DNA from 3 places in the Dendrosporobacter sp. 1207_IL3150 genome. Region 1 is predicted to be linked to each of the others. Evidence: riboswitches for the same ligand, from Rfam matches in the RefSeq annotation. Region 1 holds a riboswitch; each other region holds the start of a gene.
The links. Region 1 has a riboswitch for cyclic di-GMP ahead of V6C17_RS13950 (FIST N-terminal domain-containing protein). Riboswitches for the same ligand answer to the same signal wherever they lie in the genome.
Positions count from the first base shown of each region.

Region 1 (4,293 bases):
GTCCTAAATACTTTGAAGTTACAAAAAGCTGCTGTCTTAATTGATAATAGCAGTGATTATAGCAAGGGATTATCTGCATTCTTTAAAGATGCTTTCACTAAAGGCGGCGGAAGTATCTTAACTGAAGAAGCTTACTTACAAAAAGACCAGGACTTCAAAACTGTTTTAACAAAGGTCAAGGCTTCAAATCCTGAAGTCATATACGTACCTGGCTATTATGAAGAAGTAGGAAAAATTGTTAAGCAGGCGCGTGAGCTTGGCATTACAGCTCCAATCGTTGGTGGAGATGGATGGGATTCTCCTAAACTCGTTGAGGTGGCATCAGCAGCAGCCTTAAACAACACCTATTTTACTAATCATTACTCGGTAGATGACACCAGCCCAATATCTAAGGCATTCGTAGACGCATATAAGAAAGAATATGGACAAGCACCTGATGCCATGGCTGTACTTGGTTATGATGCAGCAAATGTTCTTATCGATGCAATAAAACGTGCTAATAGTACTGAGTCTGGCAAAATTCGTGAGGCTCTTGCCGCAACTAAAGACTATCCGGCAGTTACTGGCGCAACAACATTAAATACTACTCATGACGCAGTTAAAAGCGCAGTTATAATTGAGATGGTAGATGGTAAGCAAACTTTTAAAGCAACTGTTAAACCTTAATTATTTTTGAAGTATTGTTTAGCTAAAAAGACCTGAATCTTCAATATTGAAGATTCAGGTCTTTAGTTATATAGATAAAAATAGGGAAGGATAACAATTAAGAAATAAATGTGAACTTTTTGCTATATTAAAACAAAAACAAGGAGCGAGAAAAATATGCCAAAGTATCTAGCAATGATCGTGCTTACACTTGTTTTACTTGGATGCAATAAGATTCCTGATTCAAGTATGAGCCAATCGCAAGAGGTCATCAACGACGTAACTAAATACTTTCCAGCTAAAATTCACAGTACTTGGATATATCAAGGCGAAGGCAATGAATATGCAAGTTTTAGCCGTAAAATAGTAGCTTTGAACAATAATAGAATTCAAGTTATCGAAAATAATGGTGGGACCCAACAGACGATGGTATTTAAAATTTCGTCAGATGAGATTAAAAGAACGTTTTTTCTCCCGGAATTCTATACAGAAAGCACTATATTAGATGAGCCGGATAACGCTTCTGAGATGATATTGAAAGCCCCCTTAAGTAAAAATGCAGTGTGGGAAGATTCTATTTCACGCCGGCAAGTAGTAAGTGTCAACGAACAGGTTACAGTTCCTGCTGGTCATTTTAGTAATGTCATTATGATTAAAATTACGTCAATAAAAGAGCAAGTGAACGATAGTCAATTATTTGAATATTATGCGCCCAATGTAGGACTAATCAAGAGAGAGTATACAACGGGGGACAACTATAAAGTAATATCAAAGTTAGCCTCGTACAAATAAAAAGCGGCATCAATTACTTAGAAATTTAAATATATAGACAAATTAGACTATTGATGCTACATTTTAAAAGTCAAATCAAATATTGAGATTTAGGCAAACTTACCGAAAGGTGGGGGCGCAAAGCTAAGGATCTAAGGGCTTAAGCCTAAGATAGCCTGGTTGCATGTTCACTTATTTATTAGAACACTTCTAGCTAGGCGTGACCTAGCTATTTATTTTTTTATGAATTTTTGGCGTATTAGTTAAGCTGTCGTTTTTAGTTTCGTAATGGAAGCATTACATATTTCATTAGGACAGGCAGGTAGTTTAGTGAAAACATTAAGTTTATTTTACGAAAACTTCACATCACTTTCCCGATTTATTCAGGATAATTGTGAGATCTTTTTGAACCCTAATAATTCCGCGATATTGGTCCAGCTCTTTAGCAGTCGTTGTGAACAAAGCTTCTATAAAGAGCTGTTACACGAAATTATAGAGCTTATACCTACTGCTGTTATCATAGGAACGACTTCTTCTGGTGTTATCAAGGATGGTGAGGTCAGCGGTGTTGATACAGTTATTTCATTTTCGATTTTTCAAAAGACTAACATCAGAACAGCAATATACCGAAAAGATGTAGATGAGCATAAGTTGGGTCAAATAATCGCAAAAGACATGGTAACTGACCGTACTAAGCTATTGATGATGTTTACAACTAGCGGCAATCTAAATGTAAGCCATTTACTGCATGGAATTCAATCGATTAGAAAAGCTCTGCCAATGGCCGGTGGGGTAGCTGGGAACGCTCATTTAGGCAAGAGCTTTGTATTCGATAACAGTGAAATTGAAGATTTAGGGGTAGTATGCGCAGTTTTGGAAAGTGACGACTATTAATTAAATCTTACGCCTACCTAGGTTGGCAGCCTATTGGCAAAGTAATGACTGTTACGAAGGCAATAGATGAGCGCGTGTATACTATTGATAATATGCCAGCATATGAGATATATCGTAAGTATCTTGGTATTGACGAGATTGGAAATTTCTATAACGCAATTGAATTTCCTTTGATTATTCAGCGTAATAATACGTATACTGCTAAGTCACCTGTGGTCCACTATGAGGATGACTCACTTGGATTTGCTGCTGAAATAAAAGAAGGAGAAAACGTTCGCTTTGGTTTTGGCCATGTCGGGATGATATCTGAAAAAATCAAAAGTCTAACTTACGATATAAAAAATAAGCCTACCGAAAGTATTTTTATTTATTCCTGTGAATGTAGAAGGGGTTTTTTACAAGAATTAAGCCACATCGAGGTTGAGCCTCTTGCCGAAATTGCGGCAACTGCAGGATTTTATACTGGTGGCGAAATTTTCTTTGATGGGATTGGTAGTCATCTGCTAAATGCAATGATGACTATATTGACTTTATCAGAAACCCCATATACAGAAGTACCTACTACACTTATACCTGAAACTAGTATGAATCAAGACAAAAAGCTATGGCCACGTAAAGACAATGTAGCTGGCAAGAGTGTAGGTGTTTTAAAAGCCTTAACGAATTTAATCAACAAAGTAACCGAGGAGCTCGAAAGCACAAATAAAGAACTAAAATATATTAGCTTGCACGATTCACTCACTGGCTTATATAATCGAACTTTTTTTGAACAGGAAATGAAGCGTTTTGAGGCGTTAGACTGTCAGGTTGGTATTATTATTTGTGATCTAGATAATTTAAAGGAGACGAATGATCAACAAGGTCATAGCTCAGGAGATCAACTTCTAAGAACTGCGGCTGAACTGCTTGAACACTCAGCTAAAAAGGGAGAAATTGTCGCTCGAATTGGCGGAGACGAGTTTGCAATTTTAATTCCAAATGCTAAGGATGCCTATCTTAAAACAAAATGCAAAAATATCTTATATAAAGCGGGATGTTACTCTAAGAGTAATAATAATTTGCTGTTATCTATTGGCTATTCAATTAAGGATAATGTTAATGTTACATGCATGGAAGAAGCGTTTAAAATGGCTGACGAAAAAATGTATCAAGATAAAGCAGCTAGAAAATCTAATTTGTTTTCCTAAATTAAACTGGTAAAAGAATAAAAGCGTGATTGAGCTGACATGCAGCCAATCACGCTTTTATTCTTTTACCAGTTTAGGTACTTCTAACTTAATACTGCCAGCAGGGGCACCAAATAGAGTTTCAAAAAGATTTGCAGAGATTTGCAGTTTATTTCTAACAATATCTAGATCAGACTCATGTCCATATTCTAATGGAGAGCTGACTTCTAGTAGAGCGCCCATTATACCGCCGAAAAACCATAGAGTTTCTTTGATATGAGTAACATTTGTTAAGCCTTGCTTATTACACTCTTCGATAATGCTGGTTAACAATGGGGTTGTAATTATGTTGGTTTGTCGCCACAGCTTGTTTATTAGTAAGCCTTGCTTTTCTTTATATAAAATCTTTCCCAGCAAGCCTGGCTCACCAATATAGGACAGTTTATAAAAACGATTTATAAATTGTTGTAATTTCTCTATTCCTGTAATTTTTTCAAGAGAATGAACTTCTTCTACCAAATTTTTCACATTACGTTCAATAATTGCTTCTAGAATAGCTTCCTTTGATGAAAAATAGTAGTAAAAGGTACCTTGAGCTACATTAACTTTTTTTACAATATCTTGTACTGTTGTCTTTTGATAACCTAAAGCAAGAAACAGATCAAGTGCTGTATCCATTAACTCAGCTTGTCGTACCAAAGGATCTTTAGTAACTCTAGAAATAGCGGCCACCTCCATCGTATGACTGACTAATGTCAGTTAAAATTGTAAGTTAAAAGCATAATTTTGTCAATTTAATGGGCATGGCTATCGATTT
Region 1 is NZ_JBAIYU010000030.1:153,361-157,653, forward strand. It holds gene V6C17_RS13940 (ABC transporter substrate-binding protein) at 1-666, shown strand, start outside; gene V6C17_RS13945 (TapB family protein) at 823-1,437, shown strand; cyclic di-GMP riboswitch class I at 1,520-1,604, shown strand; gene V6C17_RS13950 (FIST N-terminal domain-containing protein) at 1,747-2,310, shown strand; gene V6C17_RS13955 (sensor domain-containing diguanylate cyclase) at 2,355-3,497, shown strand; gene V6C17_RS13960 (TetR/AcrR family transcriptional regulator) at 3,555-4,214, opposite strand; gene V6C17_RS13965 (ABC transporter substrate-binding protein) at 4,292-4,293, opposite strand, start outside.

Region 2 (4,293 bases), on a different contig from region 1:
ATTACCATAAATAATACCTTCGGCTATATAATAACCGACCACCTTTATGAGACAAGCAGCCGCTAGCGCCATAACATAAGCTGAGAGAGTATGGCGCTTTTCGCATATAGCGCCAACCGTATACCCCATAAGACCGACAATAATCAGAGTAAACGGGGCCCATAAAAACCATCCGCCTATTATATCAAAAATCGCCATACCGATTCCACCCGCCAAAGCGCCGAACCGCCGACCATAGAGAATAGCAATAATAAATAGGGGTACATTTCCCAAATGAACCAATCCGCCGTTAGCGGCAATGGGCAGACGAACATTTACAAAAACTGTACAAATAAAAACGAGGGCAATGCCCAATGCTGCATAAACTAGTTGTTTTGTTTTACTAAAAGATTGCTGTTCCATCCGAGTCTCCTACCTTTCACTAAATGACAATTATTTCTTTTAAAATACTCAAATGCTTCCTACAAATAATATATAAGATAACATAGTAACAATTTTGATGCAACACCCATTACAAAAACGTTCATTCTGTATACAATAAAATATGCTATTTAGATAGTACTATCTTTGAATTTTTCGACTTAGCTAAGCTTCCAGTCTAATAATGGCAAAAACTATATGAACATAAAACATGTTACTAAGAGTTTTTATATAAATAGTTGGAATATCCAAAAATAAAAAATCACGCCTCCTACATCTGCACAGAAAGCGCAACTTTTGTTAACAGATTTGTTTTATCTTTTTCGTATATACTAGCTCAAATAATGCGTCAACAACTCTTGGATCAAACTGTCGTCCCTTTCCTTTGCCTATTATTTCCACAGCTTGTTTAGTACTCATTGCCTTACGATATACTCTATCAGAGGTCAATGCCTCATATACGTCTGCAACAGTGAGAATTCTGGCAATCATAGATATTTCATCTTTCTTTTTACCATTAGGATATCCTTCACCATTATAATGTTCGTGATGATCTAGAATGGCTTCGCTAACCACTTGCAGTCGCTTGATATGCTTTATTGCATTGTACCCGATCTGAGGATGACGCTGTATTATCAAAAACTCAACAGCATTAAGGCGCTCTGGTTTATTTAGAATTGATTCGGGAATCCCTATTTTCCCAATATCATGGAGGATAGCTGCAATACTCAGTTCTTTTAAAACCGCATTATTTAGTCCCATGATTTCACCAATTAATAAGGCTATTCGTTGTACGTTGATACAATGGGTTCCTGTTGACGGGTCTCTAGTTTCGATAAGATGAGCCAATGAGGTTACAATGTCCATTAGAATCTCTGAGTTTTCCTTTTCTAAAAACACTTCTTGCGTTATATCTGTTACTATCTCATAAAGATACTCAATATTTCCACATTCATCCCTAATTGGAATAACTGTTTGTTTTCCGTATATTGTTTTGCTATCTTTCTCGTATTTTATCCTTGTACCATACTGAGGTTTTCCAGAGGCCAGCGCGGTCTGCACAAGGCAATCACAACAAATGTCACCATTGCCTAACACGTCGTAACACTTTTTACCTTGAATTTCACTGAGATTGAATCCTGTAGCACTTTTGACTAATTCGTTGACCTCAATAATAGTAAAGTCTTTCTTTAAAGTCATAACAGCACCTGGCATATGCATAAACAGCGATTTCATCGCATCAAAAGATTCCTTAATTTTAGATTGAGTATTCCTCGCTGCTTTTCGATTTTCAACAAAAGTAGTATATGCAATTAACAAAAGTAGCAAAAAGCTTAAGCTATGTAATAATATAAAAAAATTATTACCATGGTAATCAACCAATTCATGTATTATAGTGCTGAAAATATTAATTGAGACCACCACGAAGCATAATAGTACTGCATTTTTTTTCATCTTAATTCCCTTCACGACCTTCCCAAGCTAGGCTTATGAGCAGAATTACTAGTCACTTTCACATATTAATGCTTTGCCGGTATTCGGCAACCGTCAAAAAACACACCCAGGCGGACCCAGGTGTTACTTAACGAATTAAACAGCAACCTGGCAATCATAGTCTCCACGACCTTAGACCCATAGCTTTGCGTCCTTACCTTTCAGTAAGTTTGCCGAATATTGTCTAATTTTACATTCTACTGTCATCATGTCTATTCCTCTAGGGCAATTGTCCAAAATTAAAACTTAACCCAAATCTTCCACGGATAAAACTAAATAAGTCACCACAATATATTAATAGTGTTCATGACGGTTTATCGCGCTTGATAGGCAAAATTAAAGTGCAGGCAAGATAATACACGATACACGTTAGTATGAAACAATTTAAGACCATATCTTCTAACTAACCCTAACTACGTCAAAGAGTTTTTTAGACACGCTTATGTTAACTAACAAAGTAGCAAGACCAGACGAAATCACTAGTATTAATAAACTGGAGGAGATAATATGTCTAAGCCCGAAACTTATCCTGTAATTGATCCGTCAAATGAACCTATACATGCAAAGGATAACGACCACCATATGCGTGAGCCGAATACCGGATCAAAAAAACTAAGAAATCAGCACCACACTGGCGAGCGTCACGGAGAAGGCTCCTAATTTTGTATTTAATAACGAGTTCATAGAAGAAAATGCCCTCTAGCTCAGCACTGAGCTAGAGGGCAAAACACTTTTATGGAATAGCTAATAAATCAATTGATGTAGCATCTGTAAGTGACTCATACAATCTGAATGCATACTTATATTACTGCTACCTCTATATCACCTATCTAAACATGGCAAAAAAAACACCATCCAAATATTTGGTGGTGTCTTTTCATTGTCATATATTTGTCAGTTTACTTACCTCACAATTAAATTGCGCCAGTTAAGTGAACTAAGTTTAGCACAAATAAAGAAGCTGCAATAAAAACCATTGCGGCTGCGCCAATCTTAAATGCCATAATACCATCCCTTTCTTTACCACATTTTTCAGTCAATACTTAACAATTCATCAAGAAAAGACTGAATATAACAGGAAATGTAACAGAATTTGAAGTAATATATGACTCTTTTATTGTACTCCTGTTAAAAACTTCTTGCAAAGACACTTAAAAGACATTTAGACTGTAACCGGGGTTTAAAATTAGGTAAACTTAAATTAGGTACTATATGATTAAAATAACGCCCGCTTAGTTCTGATTAGAGCCATACCGAGCTTTAAAACTACAAAATCCGACATATTTACAGTATCTGTAAATACATAAACGCACAATGCTTCCACAAATTAGATAGAGGTATGAGAATATAAACCGTTTTGATCTTTTTATTATTTCTCTCTATATTTAAAAATTAGTATAAAATAACACTTAAATAAAATCTCGAATTAGAGGTACTATAAATGGATGAACAATATTATGAAAAACTATTGAACATAAACACCTCAGGGGAACAAAAAATATTCAATGACTCATTGCACTACAACAGATATGAGCCAACCTCCTACTCTGTATTAGAAATATTAGATAAGCATTATAATTTCAAAGCAGAAGATAATATTGTCGACTTTGGCTGCGGAAAAGGAAGGCTTAATTTTTACATAAATCATTTTTTCAACTGCACTGTTACAGGTATAGAAATGAATAACTTCTTCTATAAACAAGCTATGGATAATAGAAAAGATTATCTAAAGAAACACAAAAATAGCATGAACAAAATAAATTTCTTAAATTGCTTTGCAGAAGAATATAATATAAAACCCTCAGATAATAAATTTTACTTTTTTAACCCTTTTTCAATACAAATATTTATTAAGGTTATCGGAAATATTTTGATTTCTGTAGAAAGCTTTGAAAGAACAGCAGACATTATATTGTATTATCCATCGTATGACTATATATACTTTCTAGAAAATACCCCCTTCGTGCTTGTGAATGAAATAAAAATACCTTATCTATATGATAACGACCCTCGTCAAAGTGTTTTAGTGTACAGGCTAGACTATAAAAAATGTACTTAATAAAAAAACCACTATGCGTTCGCATAGTGGTTCTTCTGTAGATAGTGCTTGAAATACTCCACTCTTATATCATGTAACATAAAGTATTCTCGCTGCTAAATGCCAAACGACTAGGTTGTCTTTCATAAATCATATAGGCCATTTCACCGGAGTAGCAAATGACTTTAAAGCCTGTCTGCTGCCAAAAACATATAGACTCTTCGATTGATAGAAGTAGAATGTCGTAAGAACATCTGCTCTTGATCTGTTCTACAAACATTCGACCATAGTTATATCCTTGATGTATAACTGCGATTTCAAGCACGTCAATCCATACGACT
Region 2 is NZ_JBAIYU010000010.1:215,190-219,482, forward strand. It holds gene V6C17_RS04480 (ECF transporter S component) at 1-402, opposite strand, end outside; gene V6C17_RS04485 (HD domain-containing phosphohydrolase) at 721-1,875, opposite strand; cyclic di-GMP riboswitch class I at 2,014-2,099, opposite strand; gene V6C17_RS04490 (hypothetical protein) at 2,422-2,574, shown strand; gene V6C17_RS04495 (methyltransferase) at 3,356-3,973, shown strand; gene V6C17_RS04500 (hypothetical protein) at 4,038-4,293, opposite strand, start outside.
Region 2: linked by a shared signal. The riboswitch ahead of V6C17_RS04485 (HD domain-containing phosphohydrolase) and the one ahead of V6C17_RS13950 (FIST N-terminal domain-containing protein) in region 1 are both predicted to bind cyclic di-GMP.

Region 3 (4,293 bases), on a different contig from region 1:
CCATGCAAAGCAATATTAGACTAAAGATATTAGGGGATGACATCGTAAATTATGCTATGTCTTTAACGGCAGCTGGAACGGATGCCAGAATGGCTGGAAGCCCGATGCCCGTAGTTAGTAACTCGGGAAGTGGTAATCAGGGGATTTCTGCAACTATACCAGTTGTAGCCGTTGGTGAACGACTAGGGGCTTCGGAGGAAAAAATCCTGCGGGCTGTTACGTTAAGCCATTTGATTGTTATATACATAAAAGCAAAATTTGGGCGTCTGTCTGCAATCTGTGGCGCAATTGTATCCTGTATAGGGGCAAGCTGTGGAATTGCCACTTTACTTGGAGGCGGTCTAGAAGAAGTTAAAATGGCGATACAAAATATGTTGGGAAATGTAACTGGAATGCTGTGTGACGGCGCAAAACCGGGTTGTGCTCTGAAAGTTGCGACTTGTACAGGTGCAGCAGTGCAATCAGCACTACTGGCAATAAGGGGATTTGGTATCAGGCACACTGATGGCATTATTGAAACAAGTCCCCTGCACTCAATCGAAAACTTATGTCGGATTGGTAGCGAAGGAACGATAGATACCGATAAAATAATTTTGGAAATCATGCTGAATAAGCAGGAGAGCAAAATAGTATCATAGCTCCAGATATTAACGCACCTTTAAAAAGATCCTCGCAAGTGTAACGAACCCCAACCTATTTCAGTACTTATGCTGGAATGGGTTTTTGTTTGTATGGCAAAACCCACTCATATTATTAATCGCCTGATTATTATGGTGAATATTCGTCAAGTTACCTAAGAAAAGAACTTGAGTGAAAAATGTAAGAACGCCGAATCGTTATAATTAAAACATGGGGACAGGTACTATGTTTTCTAAAACAGTTAACCTGTCCCCGTGTTTCTTTCCTAGTCGGCAAACAGTGAGATGACACCTGCTAGGTGATTGTTCTTGATTCAGAGTCTACAACGCGAACGTCGACTTTATGTGATAACTTCAGTTCTTTTTGCAACTTTTCCCGGTCACCCGGGCGTAGCTATCTGGGGAAAGTTCTTGGTATGGTATAATAGAAAAAATTAATACACTTTGGTCTACAAGGAGGCTTAGCAATGACCCCCAAGCAAATCCACCTCGTTTTTGACACCAAGATTGGCGGAACCAAACCGGTGACTGTTGTCGATAACGGCCATAAATGCCCCTTCTGTAATCGCGACGAACTTGAGGGTATCATAGCAGAAGACGGGCCTGTACTCCTCATCGCCAACAAATACCCGGTACTAAGAGATACCTACCAGACCGTCCTCATTGAAACTGATGACTGTTCATCCGAACTGTCGCTCTACCCAAAGGAGCACCTCTACCGAGTCATCCGCTTTGGCGTCGAGAAGTGGCTGGACATGATAGCCGACGGTGAATTTTCTTCGGTACTGTTCTTCAAAAACCATGGCCCTAGCTCGGGTGGATCCATTCGTCATCCCCATATGCAGATCGTCGGCCTTCGCCACGTCGACTATACTGTCAATATTCCCCCGGCTAGTCTCGAAGGTATCGTCATTAGCCGTAACGGCGGTGCTGAACTATCTATTGCTGATAAGCCTCTGGTTGGCTTCATTGAACTAAACATCAAGCTCACCGATCTCAAACAACTCGACCGACTGGCGGACTACCTGCAAATTTGCGCCCACTACTTTCTCCACCACTTCAATCGTCACTGTAACAGCTACAATATCTTCTTCTACCATATACGAGGACAGATAACAGCCAAAGTCATGCCTCGATTCATTACCTCGCCCATCTACGTAGGCTACGTCATCCCCCAGTTTTCTACGCGTATTCCCGATGTAGCAGCTGACCTTAAGCGAATATACGGATTATAAGTTCTGTCGGGTTGAATTCAGGAGACTAATTTCAGCCCCGTGCAGGCGTTAGTCGAAAGAAATAACATAGCGGATTTGTAAGGTTGCGGATCGCTTTCACCAACTAAATCCTGAGATGACTAGAACCCGTGAAATTTCATGGGTTTTTTACTGCGTGTAGTTTTGGTATAGATATGGTTTCACCCCCACCTGGGTTTAGGAAATAATTGACCTAAATTGAAATAATTGACTAATAAGTAAAAAAGTTATAAAATAATAGCAAAAATGATAAAAATTTGTTGGTTTAACTAAATATATGGGCAAACTTGTCGAAAGATAAGGACGCAAAGCTTTGGGTCTAAGGATATAATGTCTATGATTGCCAGGTTGCCAGATGAATTAAAATTACCTTTATGTGGCAAGCGGGAGCTTGCCTCTATTTGTTCCATGATTTAGCCAAACTTCACTTTTAGCTGAGGAAGTCCGCAAACAAGCTGGTGAAAGCAATAGATCCGAAAAATTAAACAATACATAATAAATTAGTAAAAGAATATTGGATTAACTGGTTACATAAGTCTTTTTGCATAGTACCGATGGTTCAAAAACGGGGGGACTAAAGTGAAGTTTGATTTTGGTTATGCCGGAACGTATGTTATATGCGTACTGGTTATGATAATTGTTTGGCTGCTGGTTAAGTATTACAGGATGAAGGAGCAGCTCAAGAAAAACGAAGAGCGATTTAGCAAGCTTATCAATAAGCTTGCTTTGGCTCTTTCTTGTGATAAAAGTATCATTTGCAATGATGAGAAATTTATGGACGACGAAGCTATAATGGCGATATTAAATGATATTACTGATCGTAAAGTAGAGGCAGATTTGCGCAATAGTAAAAAACTTCTCTCTTTGGCGGCAGAATTGACCCATCTGGGGCCATGGAAATATTATAATGAGAAAAACCTTCTCGAATTTGATGATGAGTTTTACATTATCTATGGCACGGATGTGGCTAGGGAAGGTTCATTTATGACTATGGATGAATATGCTAGGAAATTCGTGCATCCGGATGATGTTTGCATTATAGCGATGGAAGTAGAGAAGATGCGTATGACCACAGAACGTCACTATACTGCTGAATTTGAACACCGTATAATACGGCGGGATGGCGAGGTACGCACTATTCTTGTCCGGGTTGATACAGAAAAAGATAACGAGGGGAAGATTCAAAAGTGTTATGGTGCCAATCAGGATATCACCGAACGTAAAGCCATGGAGGCGGCTCTGCACAATAGTCGGGAGATGCTCTCGCTGGCGGCAGAACTAGCCCATCTAGGACCATGGAAATATCACCATGAGGAGGGACTTTTCGAATTTGGTGATGAGTTCTATGCTATCTTTGGTACTGATGTAGCGCGAGAAGGTGCATTCATGACTCCGGAGGTGTACTGGAGAGAATTCGTACACCCAGATGATGCCTGGATGTTTAAGACATCTGAGGTGAAAAGGACGTATGAGCATCGTATTATTCGCAGGGATGGCGAAGTGCGAATTGTCGCTGTGCAAGGGAATATCGTAAAGGATGCCGCTGGCAAGATCATAAAGTGGTATGGGGCGACTCAAGACATCACCGAACAAAAGCAGGCTGAGGCTACTTTGCGTCATCAAACGGAAAAGATTCGTCGCATTGCCTACACCGACGTGCTTACTGGCTTGTCAAATCGCGCACATTTAAATGAAATGCTTGAGGGGGAGATGGAGCAAGCTCGTCGCGGTATGTCGACAGGGGGGGTTCTATTCATCGATTTAGATGATCTTAAGACGGTGAATGATACACTAGGGCACACTTATGGTGATGCAATTATAGTTGAAGCTGGGAAACGCATCGCAAAGGAAGTGGGGAAAAATGCCATCATTGCGCGCATTGGCGGAGACGAATTTGTGGTAATTTTGCCTGGGAAAAGAGATAGGCAATGCATTGCAACTATTGCCGATGGAGTAATTCACGCACTCTGCCAGAATACTGAGGTTTTCGGAGAAATATTTCATCTATCGGCCAGCATTGGTGTTACTATCTATCCCGATGATGATAATACGGCTGAGGGCATCCTTAAGAACGCTGATAACGCAATGTATTTTGCTAAAAATTCCGGTAAGAATTGCTGGAAATTCTACGATGTGGAAATGCAGGCAGTGGCTTATGAAAAGATGATGCTTACCAAAAGTCTGCACCGCGCAGTAGGAAATAATGAGTTTGAAGTGTATTATCAACCGCAAGTAAATATTGCTGACGGCGCTATCGTGGGATTCGAAGCTTTACTTCGCTGGAATAGTCCGGAACATGAGTCTATACCGCCGGTACGTTTTATTCCTTTGGCCGAGCAAAGCGGACTTATCAATATCATCGGAGATTGGGTACTCCAGGAGGCGTGCCAGTTTGCCCGGCG
Region 3 is NZ_JBAIYU010000010.1:255,750-260,042, reverse strand. It holds gene V6C17_RS04700 (L-cysteine desulfidase family protein) at 1-638, shown strand, start outside; gene V6C17_RS04695 (DUF4931 domain-containing protein) at 1,106-1,873, shown strand; cyclic di-GMP riboswitch class I at 2,162-2,247, shown strand; gene V6C17_RS04690 (sensor domain-containing protein) at 2,471-4,293, shown strand, end outside.
Region 3: linked by a shared signal. The riboswitch ahead of V6C17_RS04690 (sensor domain-containing protein) and the one ahead of V6C17_RS13950 (FIST N-terminal domain-containing protein) in region 1 are both predicted to bind cyclic di-GMP.